Regions from separate parts of the Brevibacillus parabrevis genome, predicted to be linked through region 4. Evidence: riboswitches for the same ligand, from Rfam matches in the RefSeq annotation. Region 4 holds a riboswitch; each other region holds the start of a gene.
The links. Region 4 has a riboswitch for cyclic di-GMP ahead of IRJ17_RS24460 (methyl-accepting chemotaxis protein). Riboswitches for the same ligand answer to the same signal wherever they lie in the genome.
Positions count from the first base shown of each region.

Region 1: another riboswitch for cyclic di-GMP. It lies ahead of ggt (gamma-glutamyltransferase); the one in region 4 lies ahead of IRJ17_RS24460 (methyl-accepting chemotaxis protein).
Region 2: another riboswitch for cyclic di-GMP. It lies ahead of IRJ17_RS05895 (methyl-accepting chemotaxis protein); the one in region 4 lies ahead of IRJ17_RS24460 (methyl-accepting chemotaxis protein).
Region 3: another riboswitch for cyclic di-GMP. It lies ahead of IRJ17_RS27030 (GNAT family N-acetyltransferase); the one in region 4 lies ahead of IRJ17_RS24460 (methyl-accepting chemotaxis protein).

Region 1 is NZ_CP064090.1:1,303,810-1,307,055, forward strand. It holds gene ggt (gamma-glutamyltransferase) at 91-1,809, opposite strand; cyclic di-GMP riboswitch class I at 1,994-2,082, opposite strand; gene IRJ17_RS06255 (SET domain-containing protein) at 2,329-2,946, shown strand; gene IRJ17_RS06260 (glutamine--tRNA ligase/YqeY domain fusion protein) at 3,031-3,246, shown strand, end outside.
Region 2 is NZ_CP064090.1:1,224,088-1,227,333, reverse strand. It holds gene IRJ17_RS05895 (methyl-accepting chemotaxis protein) at 1-1,543, opposite strand, end outside; cyclic di-GMP riboswitch class I at 1,616-1,716, opposite strand; gene IRJ17_RS05890 (methyl-accepting chemotaxis protein) at 1,939-3,246, opposite strand, start outside.
Region 3 is NZ_CP064090.1:5,887,150-5,890,395, reverse strand. It holds gene IRJ17_RS27035 (methyl-accepting chemotaxis protein) at 1-657, opposite strand, end outside; gene IRJ17_RS27030 (GNAT family N-acetyltransferase) at 659-1,123, opposite strand; cyclic di-GMP riboswitch class I at 1,448-1,531, opposite strand; gene IRJ17_RS27025 (hypothetical protein) at 1,726-1,908, shown strand; gene IRJ17_RS27020 (TrmB family transcriptional regulator) at 2,014-2,832, shown strand; gene IRJ17_RS27015 (AzlC family ABC transporter permease) at 2,914-3,246, shown strand, end outside.
Region 4 is NZ_CP064090.1:5,314,715-5,317,960, forward strand. It holds gene moaA (GTP 3',8-cyclase MoaA) at 65-1,090, opposite strand; cyclic di-GMP riboswitch class II at 1,279-1,361, shown strand; gene IRJ17_RS24460 (methyl-accepting chemotaxis protein) at 1,510-3,240, shown strand.

The sequences.
Region 1 (3,246 bases), 2.1 Mb from region 4:
GGTTGATTCAACTGCGCGAGGCAAGGAACGCTGCCCGCACAGAGTAGACACAGCCAGACTGCTGAGAAGATTCAGCAGCCTGACCATCGGTTAATATCCCATTGCTGCGCCTTCCCCGCGAGGGTCTGCGCCGCCGAACTTCACGTTCGTTTGCGGATCGATCAAAATGGCGCCGGATTGTCCCATCGCATCTGTATAGGCTGCTTCCAGCTTTTCAACCGGATGTCCGCGCTTCACGAGTTCGTCCAACACTTCCTGCGGAATCCGGCTTTCGACTTTCAAATTGTTGGAGGCGGAGCCCCAGTTGCGTCCGTGCAGCCATCTTGGAGCCTCGATCGCATCCTGTACGCTAAAGCCGAAGTCGACAATACGCGTTACGAGAGCCGCTTGCGTTTGTGGCTGTCCTTCGCCGCCTTGTGTTCCGTAAAGCAGGTAAGGCTTGTCCCCTTTGAAGAGCATGGCAGGGTTAATCGTATGGAAGGTGCGCTTTCCAGGCTCCAGGTGGTTAATGTGTTTCGGATCGAGAGAGAAGTAGCTTCCACGGTTTTGCAACAGGACGCCAGTATCTTTTGCTACAATACCGGAACCCCAGTCAAAATAGTGGCTCTGGATGATCGAAACGGCGTTGCCGTCCTTGTCCACGACGCCAAACCAAGTAGTGTCCCCTTTTGGATCGAGCGGCTCTACTGCTTTTGCCGCTTGCTTCATATCGATGCGTGCAGCCAAATCTTTGCCGTGTTGCTTGGACAACAGCTCGTCCACCGGAATGTCGACGAAAGCAGGGTCTGTCAGCCATTTGTCACGGTCGGCAAAAGCTTGCTTGGTGGCTTCTACAATCGTGTGGTAGTAGTCCGGCGTCCCTTCGCCCATGCTCTTGAGGTCGAAGTTGTTCAACACGTTCAAGATCGAGAGCGAAGCCATGCCCTGGGAGTTGGGCGGTACGTTGTAAGCCTTGTAGCCGCGGTAGTCGACTGTAATCGGTTCTGCCCATGTGGAGGTGTGCTTTTCAAAGTCTTTCAAGGTGAGCAGCCCGCCGTTTTTCTGCATATCCGCTACGATTTTTTTGGCGACTTCGCCTTTGTAAAATCCGTCTGCTCCTTTTTTCGCAATGATTTGCAAAGTTTTGGCAAGGTCCTTTTGCTTGAGGATTTCGCCAGGCGCATACGGCTCTCCGTTCGGCTTCAGGAAGGTTTTGCGGAACCCTTCAAAGCGCTGGAGGTTTTTCAAATCGTTATCGTTCGGATCGATGGCGTATTTTGTCCAATAAACCTGGTTTGGTGAGACGGGATATCCATTTTCAGCGTATCCGATCGCCGGTTCAAGCAGCCTGTGCCACGGAAGCTTGCTGTTGCCCATGCTTTTGTGCGCGTAGTTGTACGCTTCCCACCAGCCAGAAACAACGCCTGGCACCGTATTGGCAGACTCGTAGCCGCGGGAAGGAATTTTTTCGTAGCCTTTGCCTTTGTAGTAGTCGATCGTTGCTTTTTCGCCAGCTCGTCCGCTGCCGTTCAGCGCTTTCAGTTCCTTGGTCTTGGCGTTGTAGATGAGCCAGAAGTTATCTCCGCCGATCGTTGTGTAATGCGGGTAGACGACGGCGAGAGTAGAAGCGGCGGTGATGGCGGCATCTACAGCGTTGCCGCCGTCTTCCAATGTTTTCAGGGCTGCTGCTGTAGCCAGATAGTGTGGTGTTGTTACCATTGCGTTTGGCGACATTGATGTTGGCCGATTAGCTGCTTGAACCGGAGACAGGGTTGCCAGGCCGATTGCAGTAGTCAATGCGACAGTAGAAAGTTTCTTCCAGAATGACATCGTATGAAGCCTCCTTGTATGTTTGATGAACGATTCCAACAATCCGACAGCTTTTCGCAGCCTCACCTCCTTAACTGAAAATGAATATTTTTACACATAAATACATAAATGGACAAAAATAGACAATTGTTGCGCAAAAAAAGACCAATGATATAGGATCATTGGTCTTGTCCTACACCAATACTTCGGTAGCTGGCTGGCATGCCCGCTTGTGCGGAGGTAGCCCCTCTAGCTTTGCGTCGCCGGATTTCCCCGGGTTTGCCGTTTCGATATCAATGGGTAACGCATCCAGTTGATAATAGAAAACTGATTCAATTGTTACAGGAAAATTTTCCTAATCATCCGTTTGTCAATAATATAGACTATTTGTCGATTGGGGTAAATAAGAAAAATTTTTTTAATCTAGAAAAAAAGGGAGGAACAGGGAGTTGTGCGTTTTTCCCGACATTCACACACCACTATTGGCCGAACTGCTTATGATGGTAAAAACGCACATTTGCCAAGGAGTGAATCAAGGCCATGATGCATCCCGATACGGAGCTTCGCTATATCAACGATGAAATCGGGTACGGTGTTTTTGCGACAAAATTGATCCCGAAAGGCACGATTGTCTGGGCACAGGATGACCTGGATCAGGTATTGGACCCGACATATGTGGAAAAACTGGACCCATTGAGAAAGCAGGATGTGCAGAAGTATTCCTTCAAAAATCAGTTTGGAAAATACATCTTGTGCTGGGATAAGGCCCGATTTGTGAACCACAGCTTCCATGCGACCTGCGTGGCGACGATGTACGACTTGGAGCTGGCTGCCAGAGACATTTTGCCGGGGGAAGAGCTGACCGATGATTACGGTACGCTGAATCTGGATGAACCGTTTGATTGCTTGCCGGAGCCGGGGACGAATCGATCGCGGGTGATGCCTGATGACTTGCTGCGCTATTACCGGCAGTGGGATGAGGTCGCAGCTGAAGCTTTCGCCCGGTTCAATCATGTTGAACAGCCGCTGCTCCACCTGGTTCGACCCAAGCATTTGAAAATTATTCGCGGCATAACCGAGCAGCGTCGCTCCCTCGACTCTATCATTTCGTTGTACTGCCAGCCGCAATCCCAATGGCAAAAAGAGCAGGAATGGTAGAGACAGCGGGCCGGACAACGGCCCGATTTTGTTGAACTCTGGGAAGAGAATCAGTATTATGGAATGTAAAGGTGAAGTGAAAGGTTGATTTCATTGGAAAACAAGGTAGCGTCATCCAATTTTATCCGCAATATCGTGATTGACGACTTGCAAGAAGGCAAGGTCAAGGAAGTCATTACCCGCTTTCCGCCGGAACCGAACGGGTATCTTCATATTGGACATGCAAAAGCCATCTGCCTCAACTTTGAGCTGGCAAGCGAGTTCAAAGGAAAGGCCCACCTCCGTTTTGACGATACCAAT
Region 2 (3,246 bases), 2.0 Mb from region 4:
CTTCTCCGGCCACGACGGCAAAGCCTCGTCCATGCTCGCCAGCCCGCGCAGCCTCAATCGACGCATTGAGAGCGAGCAGGTTGATTTGCGACGTCAACTGGCTGATCGTATCGAGAATCCCTTCGATTTCCTTGGAGCGGCTGTTCAAACGTTCGATGGCCTCAGTTGCTTTGGTCGTTCCTTCGCCGATGCTGCCCATTTGCCGCACCGCCTGCTCCACGACAGTCGTTCCTTGCTCAGCCTGTTCCGAAGCCTCGCGCGCCGCCTCGGAAACATGCGCAGATGTCTCGGCGATTTTCACGATCCCTGCTGCCATATCATTCATGGACAGCGCGACATCTTTGGAGCTGGTCGCCTGCGCTTCCGCTCCGCCTGCAATTTGATTGATCGATTGCCCGATGCGATTGACGTTTTCCGTCGCGTGCTCAATGCCTGCCGATACTTCCTGAGTAAAGCGCAGCACCTGCTCGGAAGATTGCGACACGCCCTCAATCAGACCTTTCAAGTGGGCAACAGTCTGGTTGAAGTCACGGGAAAGCACCGCAAGCTCATCCTTGCCGTCTACCGTAACGGTCTGCGTGAGATTCCCTTGCGCCACCACATTGACCACTTGGTTCAGACGCTGAATCGGTTTCACCAGGCGAACAGACAGCCAGTATACGAAAATGATCCCGAGCGCCAACACAACCAGTGAAATCGCAAGCAGCTTGATCGACAGCTCATTTACCGGAGCGTGCAAATCTTTGACCGGAGCCGTGATGAATACGCCCCAGTTCAGTTTCGTCGATGCGTATGAGGAGAACTGCGCTGTTTGCTCCTGCTGGTATTGAATAATTCCATGCCCGCCTTGCTGCGTCGCTTCAAATGCCGTTTTCAGCTCGGGAATGTCGCTTTCCAGCACGGATTGCTTCAAAATAAACTCGCTATTCGGATGCCAGATATACGTTCCTTTTTTGCTGACGAGAAAAGCATAGCCGCTGTGCCCGAATTTCTCTTCAGAAACCGTTTTTTGAATCTCATTGATTGGGATAGTAGAGCCGACATAGCCGTATTGGCGGTTGTCTTTCATCAATGGCAAGATGACCGTCACAATGTTATTGCCTGTCCGTTGGGAAACAACCGGCTCGGATACGATGATTTTCCCTTCGCCTTTTCCTGCTTCCTGAAAATGCGGACGGTCGGAAGGATTGGTTTCCTCTCCTTTGAAGTTGATGACCTTTTTGCCGCTCAAGTCATAGGAAAAGAAAAACGTTTCAAACTCAGGGTTTTTCTTTTGCGCTTCCTGAATCAGCCTCAAGTCATGCTCGAAATTGTTGTCTGAGGACATCATCTCCCCGACTGTTTCCACGATTCCGATTTTTTCCTGGAAGAAGCTGTCGATACGGATGGATAGATTGCTGGCTGTCAGTTCCGCTTCTTTGTCCAGGCTCGATGATAGCAATTGCGAAGAGCTGTAGTAGCTGGCCCCGCATACCGTGCCCAAGCTGATGATCAAAAGCAGGCACATAACGACAATTAACTTTTTCTTTAGACTTGATTCCATCACACGGTGTACCTCCTATCCTTTTTTTCACAACAAAAAAGACTGCCACCCGGACAGCCTTTTTGCGTTCGGCATGGCAACCCGGCTATCGTAGCAGCAGAGAAATGCAATCTGCTTGCCTTAGACCCGTGGCTTTGCGTCCCTGCCTTTCAACAGGTTTGCCTTTGTCATTTTTTGTCGTATTTTGTTTATAAATTTACTATAGCACACGAAAGTAAAAATGTGGGTTAACTTTCAAATAATGCCTTGGATTTTTTTCCACACGAAATCTTTACCCGATTTGTTTGATAGCTAAACTACTTTTCTTGCATAAAATTACAAAAAAGCCCCTCCAAGTAAACCATTGTGCGCTTTTCACGCCATGTCTACTTAAAGGGGATGCTATCAGATCATAGTTACTTCCCAGACTCCACAGCCAAGCTGCTTAACGTATCGGTAAGCAGCTCCAACTCTCTAAAGCTTGCCACAATTTGTTCAATCCGTTCTGTTTGTTCGTCTACACTCGCCAATACTTGCTCTACAGACGCACTCGATTGTTCCGTTACGCTATAAATCTGGGTGATTTCATCCACAATCCGCAGCGAGCCATTCTCCAACGCATGAATGAGCGTCTCAACCTCGCCCGCTTGAATCACAACGCTATTCGCGTTATTTGTAATTTGTTTTAGTATGGATTCTGTGTGCTGCGCAGCGTTTTGACTGTCTACAACAGCGGCTTGTCCGGTAATGATTTGCTTGGCAAGGTCGCTTGTCTTATTTTGGATATCCACCAATATGCCTGCTATTTCTTCCGTCGATTGCTGTGAATGGACAGCCAGCTTCCTCACTTCATCAGAAACCACGGCAAAACCCCGCCCGTGCTCTCCCGCACGCGCTGCTTCGATGGCAGCATTCAAGGCCAGCAGGTTGGTTTGGTTGGAGATCTCGCTAATCTTGGAAAGAACAGAACCGATTTGCTGATTTCGTTCATGAAGCTCGTTCATCAACGTCACGGTTTTATCGATGATCGTACTGATATGAGCCATTTGTTTCGTTAGCGTCGACACCTGTTCATTTCCTTCTTCCGTTACCTTCACAGTCGCTAATGTTAAATCTTTCATGCGCTGCGAACTGGCGGCTACTCGCTGAACTCCATGATTTGAATCTTGTACGGAGTTGGAGATATCGCCGACACTTGCTGCCTGCAGTTGCACGCCTTTAGCCACCTCGGAAAAAGACGTCAATACTTCCCGAGAGACGCGTTCCGTAAAAAGGACATTATCTTTTAGCGACAAGCTGAATTGTTTAAGCGTCTCCACCGAATGTAACACCTTACCAAAAATTTGCTCGATTTGCTGTTTAGCAAACAGCGTTTCCTTATGCCGGCTTTCCGCTTGCAAATACACGTTCTCGTTAAGCTTTGCGACATAGATCGTGATGATGGCAACCACGACGAGCGGAACATTATTTGCATCTGCATAAACATTCAGATATTGACCTAGATTCGCAGTAATGATGGCTACAACTGACATCGCAATAACAGGGCGATAGTTGGGATAAAGAGATACAAGAGCGAGGTACTCGAACAAATTTAGCATACTCCTCTCGGCTGTCCGGGGAAAAGTAAGCAAATGCATAACACAAATAAGAGAAAGGACGCCAACCAAGACATACGGAATGAGCAAAATGGTTTTCGCTGCGCGGTTCATCCACATCAGCAGCAA
Region 3 (3,246 bases), 570 kb from region 4:
GGTTTCAACTGCCCGGACATTCACGCCATCCGTCACCTTGTTCAGATTCTCCTGGTATTCCTGCACAGAGCTGAGCGATTCGTTGATCTGATCCAAAATGCGTTGCAGCGATTCTTTGGAAGCGATCGCCTGCTGCTTCTGTTCTTCGCTTTCCTGTTGCAGTCTGTTGTTGAATATCGCGTGCATCATGCTTGTTGCCGATACGAAGCAGAAGGTAAGCAGGTAGTACATCAAATGAACCGGATTGGAGGTATAAAAAATCGCCTCGCCATTTGTCAGGAAGTAGTACGTGACGATCCCGAGCGCTGCCACGATCGTCAAAATGTTGATCAGCCTGTCCTGATAAATCCCCATGACGGCTACGAAGAACATGATGGTCATAATATTGACCAGCCAAGGATCAAGCCCGGTAATTATGAACATGAAGATGCCGATTACCGCGAAGTTGAAAAACTTCATGAATGGAGCCATTTTGTCGCGCCACGCCGGACGATTGGACAAATACGCGAACGGCGCCAGCACTCCGTACAAAATACTGAGCACAGTCAAGACGAAGGAAATCGGCACTCCCATGATGAGATTCACGATTTGCACCACGGTAATGATGCTTGCAAAAACAATGACGACCCAATTATTTCTTCTTTGTAAAAGTTCCATGTCAGCTAACCTCAACTTTTATTTGTTTGCAAAGCGTTTGATACCAGGAAAACGCGGGATGGTCCTTGCTTGTATAGGCTTCCTGCAGGTGAAAAATGGTCGGGATGGCGTTCGCTCCTTTGTAGTAGACCATATCCTTCACTTGTGTCGCTTTGACGTTGTATTTTGTATTAATCAACTGAAAAAAAGCCGGGTCTGCTAAACCGACTGCATGCGTATAACCGTGTTTTTCAGCATAATCGATCATGAGGGCAACGCCCCAACGTCCCAGTTTTCCACGGTATTTCGGCAAGACAGCGAAACTGTCTACTTCCACCACTTTCATATCGGCGCTCAACACGTCCTGAAACAAATCGCGGAGAAAAGCAGAAGATTTTTCATGTGGCGTAAATTCAAAAGTACCGCCTGCTTCGTCATCTTCTGACAATAGCAAATAAGCATCGGAACCATTTTTGACGTATTCCATTTCAAAGCCCATGGAGGTCCAAACGCTCTCCTTGATTTGGTGAAAACTCGCCAAAGACTCTACTGAATCAACCAGTTTGTACATAATACTCCACTCCATTTTTATCTCTCTTTTGATTTTTCATGTACAAGTTTACTGTTGATAGATGGACTGGCGCCTCCTTTCTATGAGATTGCACACAAAACGGCCATGACCGTTTTGTTGACCGCAAGCGGCCACATCCAATTTCCTGAAAAACGTCGAGACGTTTTTCACACAAAAAAGGCCATTCCACACACGGGAACAGCCTTCAGTCACCATCATCGCACAATTACGCACATGATGTATGGCAACCCGGCTGTCATGGTCGAAGACTTTAGACCCGTGGTTTTGCGTCGCCACCTTTCGATGACTTTGCCTTTGTCATTCAGTTTGCGAAAAATGTATAGTCATGTCGAATCATGCAAAATATAATCCAAAAGAAACAGTCTTGTCAAGTTTTGGTAGGGTAAAAATAACCAATTCTTTATAAAAATAGTCAGAATTAAGGTAACGGTAAGAGTAGCGTAACAAAATTTTACCATCCATCCGATAAAGATAGAGAGAAGAGGAGGGATGAGAGGATGGCAGAGACGAAAACAATCGAATTTCACTTTTCAGGGGGAGAAGTGATCCGCATTGAGACGACAGAACCGGAAGAGATCATCCAGATGGTCGCCAACCAGAAAGATGGATGGCTCCAGTACGACGATATCGTCATCAATGTGCGAAACGTTTCTTATATTAAAGTGAAAGAAATCGCTTAACAGCATGTGTGAAAAAAGCTCTCGAATGCCGAGGGCTTTTTTTGTTGCATGTTTGGCGGGAGAGGCATTATAGTGAGTATAAGACTAACGACTAAAGAGGACGATATGGACGACATTTACAAAGAGTTGCAAAAGCTCGGTTTTTCCCAATACGAGTGCAAGGCTTACATTGGCTTGTTGAAGCATTCCCCGATTACCGGATACGAAATCAGCAAGCGCTCCGGCGTACCGCGCTCGATGATTTACGAGGTCATAGGCAAGCTGCTGGAAAAAGGGGCGGTCTATACGGTGCCTTCAGAGCCTGTGACTTACGCGCCGCTTGCGGCCAGAGAGTTGATTCGCAGATTGCGTGGACAGTTCGAGCAGTCCTTCGACTATTTGGAAAAAAGCTTGTCCGCTTTGGAGTCTGAACAAGAAGTCGATGTGATTCGCCGGATCAGCGGCGACGAACTGGTGCTGACGGAGATGCGGCAAATGATCAAGCAGGCGACAGGAGAAGTATGGCTGTCGATCTGGGAGCCGCAGGTGCCGGCTATCCAGGAAAGTGTAGATGCGTGCACAGAGGCAGGCATTTCTGTTTTTACCGTGCTGTTTGGGCAAGCACAGACGCGGGTGGGAACGACGTATCACCATGACTACATGGCGCCAGATGTCGCAGAAGAGCGCATGGGCGGGCATCTCACGATCGTGGCGCGAGATTTGGAGGAAGTCCTGATCGCCAATTTTGCGCCAAATACGGCTGCCTGGGCCGTCAAAACGAAGGACCCGGCTCTCGTTTTGGTGGCTGTCGAGTACATTCGCCACGACATTATGTTTGCAGAAGTGACAAAGGTGCTGGGACCGGAAAAAGTCGAGACGCTTTGGCGAAACAAACCGGATCTTTACCAGGTGGTTACGGGAAAAAGCTTTCTTAACCAGCAGTGAAAAAGAGAGAGAGGGAGAACAGTGGGGCGAGAGCAACTGCACGTAGAAACGTTGTCGAACGCAAGAGATCAGGGAAGCTTCATGCAGGGGGTCAAAGATTGCATTCCGACCTTGCTCGGTTATTTGAGCATCGGATTTGCGGCAGGTGTCCTGGAAAAGACGGCTGGGCTGAGCATCATGGAAATTGCTTTGATGAGCATTTTGCTGTACGCAGGCTCTGCACAGTTCATCGCGGCAGGCATGATCGCGGCGGGCAGCTCGGCTACAGGAATTATCATTACGATTTTGTTTGTGAATTTGCGCCATATTTTGCTGAGTGCGGCTCTCTCTCCTTATTTTCGCCATCTGTCAGCGTTCAAGAACATGCTGGTAGGCTCGCTGTTGACGGACGAAACTTTCGGGGTTGCCATTAAC
Region 4 (3,246 bases):
GAAGTGTTTATACACTCAATTCATGATACAGGTTAGAGTTGTCTTTGTCAAGGCTTATCACACACTATCCTCCAATGTGCGACATTTCCACCTTGGGACGTTTTACGAGGCCAGGCGTCTCATCCAGCCGCTCTTCTGAATATCGTTCATCGCGCTTGCTCCAGATCGTCTGAATCTGCGCTCTGATCTCATCGTCGCTCGCTCCGTTTCGCAGCGGCTCGCGCAAGTCTTCGCCCGCAGAAGCGAACAAGCAGTTGTACATTTTGCCCTCTGCGGACAGCCTGGCGCGCGTACAGGTGGAGCAAAAAGCTTGCGTCACAGAAGAAATCAGCCCGATCTCCTGATCCCCGTCCTCGTAGCGATAGCGCGAAGCGACCTCCCCGAAGTAATTTGCCTCGATCGGAACAAGCGGCATCTCCTGGTGAATCATGCGGACGATTTCGCTGGACGGCACGACCTGATCCAGCTTCCAGCCATTGGAGTTTCCGACATCCATAAATTCAATGAAGCGCAAAGTATGCCCCTGCTCGCGGAAGTATTTGGCCATCGGCAAAATATCTTGGTCATTCACTCCCCGCTGCACGACCATGTTGATTTTCACGCCAAGACCTGCTTCAGCCGCCGCCCGTATGCCGTCCAGCACGGCTTCTACCGGATAGCCCCTGCCGTTCAATGTGCCGAACCGCTCGTTGTCCAGACTGTCGAGACTGACTGTCACGCGGTCAAGTCCTGCTTCCTTCAGAGCCTGCGCGTGGCGGACGAGCAACGAACCGTTGGTGGTCATAGCGATGTCGTGAATACCTGCTACTTTTTTTATCATTTCAATTAACACAGGCAAGCCTCTGCGCATGAGCGGCTCTCCGCCTGTAATTCTGATTTTCTGGACGCCAAGCGAGGCGAAAATGTCGGTCAGTCGAACAATCTCTTCAAATGAAAGCAGCTTGTGCTGCGGCAAAAACTCAAAGTCCGGTCCAAAAATTTCCGCAGGCATGCAGTATCTGCAACGAAAATTGCATTTGTCTGTCACGGAAATACGCAAATCGCGGAGAGGGCGATTTCGTGTATCAACGAGTGGCGACTGCTCTGGCATTGGCTGTCACTCTCCTTTTTCCTAGCGTATCATATCCACGATCGGGCGTAATAGCTTTCCTGCACTTTCGCCTGGTTGTTCCTATGCAAAACCATAATATTTTGCTTGAAAGTGTAAATAGCTCATTTTTGCTATTCCCTTTTTGAATTAATATAAGCTAATATGACTATATATTGTGAAATTGTATAACTGAAAGTGGAAGCGATGATCAGCGATTTGTATGTGGGCACTTGAATGGCTGGGAGTGAGTAGTGCAACCGACCCTATTATTGCTGTAGGGTCGGTTTATTTTATCCCAGAACATTTGTCGTGTCCACTATCGCCAATTCACTCACCAAAGCACCATTGACGTATGCTCTCTTCCCCCGTTTTGAAGCGAACGACTAAAAAAGAGAAAAGCAAAGAATCCGGAGGTCTGCATGCAATTTTTTACGAAGAAAACAAAGCCATGGACAGAGTACGTAAAATCCTCTCACACGACTGACATCGATCAAGTAGGAGAACGAGTAAAGGAGCGCTTGTCCTTTTTAGGGGTGGATCAAGACACGCTCGCCCATGTCAAAAATGCTGCCGAAACGCTTTCGCCCTTTAAAGCGAAGATTGTCGACCAATTTTACGGCGCAATCACGGCTGTTGATCAATTGCAAAAACTGATTCTCGACCACTCAACACTAGGAAAATTGAAACACACATTGGAGTTGTATCTTGAACAGTTTCTGCAGGCGAATGTGGATTACGAATACGTGAAGACGAGAATTGTGATTGGACAAGTTCACAGCCGCATTCATCTGACAGCCGATCATTTTATCTCCGCTCATCATATGTTGATTCAGATCATGACATCGATCTTGATGGAAAAATGGAGCCATCAGCCGCATCAAATGATGCAAATGGTCACATCCGTCCAAAAACTGGCAGCGTTCGATCAGCAACTGATCGTGGAAGTATATATGGAAGAGACGTTCAAATCATTTTTGTTCGGCATCTCCGACATGTTGAATCATATGACACAGCTCGATACGACCAAACAGCTCATCTCGGGCATGGACGAACAAATTGAGGAAAGCCACAGCGTGACAGCAGCTACGGAAGAAATGAGCGCTTCCATTCAGGAAGTGGCCAACCACGCTATCAAGGTGGCGGAAGGAACGGACGATGCCGTCCACTCCGCAGAACAGAGCAGGCAGATCATCAATGCCGCGCTGGGAGACATCCGGCAAGTCGGGCGCGTCTTCGAAGAGGTCATGGGCCGCGTCAACAAGCTCGATCAGGAGATTCACCAGACCCAGGATGTCGTGCATATTATTCGGGAAATCGCCGAGCAAACGAATCTGCTCGCCCTCAACGCCAGTATCGAGGCTGCGCGGGCAGGCGACCAGGGGCGCGGCTTCGCCGTTGTCGCCTCAGAAGTTCGCAAATTGGCCGAGCATACAAAAGAACAAATCAGCCAAATTACAACCAATATGGCATCGTTGCAGCATGTCTCCAATCAGGTGACCCAGCAAATGGACGATACAGGCAAACTGGTTGAGCGCTGTGTGAGTGAGGCCCAATACGCTGACGTCGCCTTGAACAAAATTGTGACCGCGATGCAGGAAATCAGCCAATCGACCTCGCAAATTGCCGCCATGACCGAGGAGCAGGCTTCTTCCGTAACGGACATTGCCCGCCGCAACTCCACGATTTTTGACTTGAGCGCGCATTCGCAGGAAATCGCCAAGGATACGGCCCAGCTGATTTTGGAATTGAGCCGAAAAATGGACGATTACCGCAAAACATTCTTTACGATCAACGTCAAGCTCAGCTCGAAAGACATCGTCCGCGTGGCAAAAACCGACCATCTTCTGTGGAAATGGAAAATTTACAACATGTTTTTGGGCTTGGAGCACTTGAACGCAAGCGAAATGGGCTCCCACCACACATGCCGTCTCGGGAACTGGTACTATGGCGAGTTGTCTGCCCAAGTGCGAAACAATCCGATCTTCAAAAAGCTTGAGGAGCCGCACCGGATGGTTCATGCTTACGCCAAGCAAGCCGTCGAGCAGTACCAGGCTCAAGATCTGGCGGGAGCGCAGCAAACGTATCTCTTGCTCCAGGAGGCATCGAGCGAGGTCGTCTCCCTGTTGTCCCGCCTGGAGTCCGCTCTGTAATTTCCT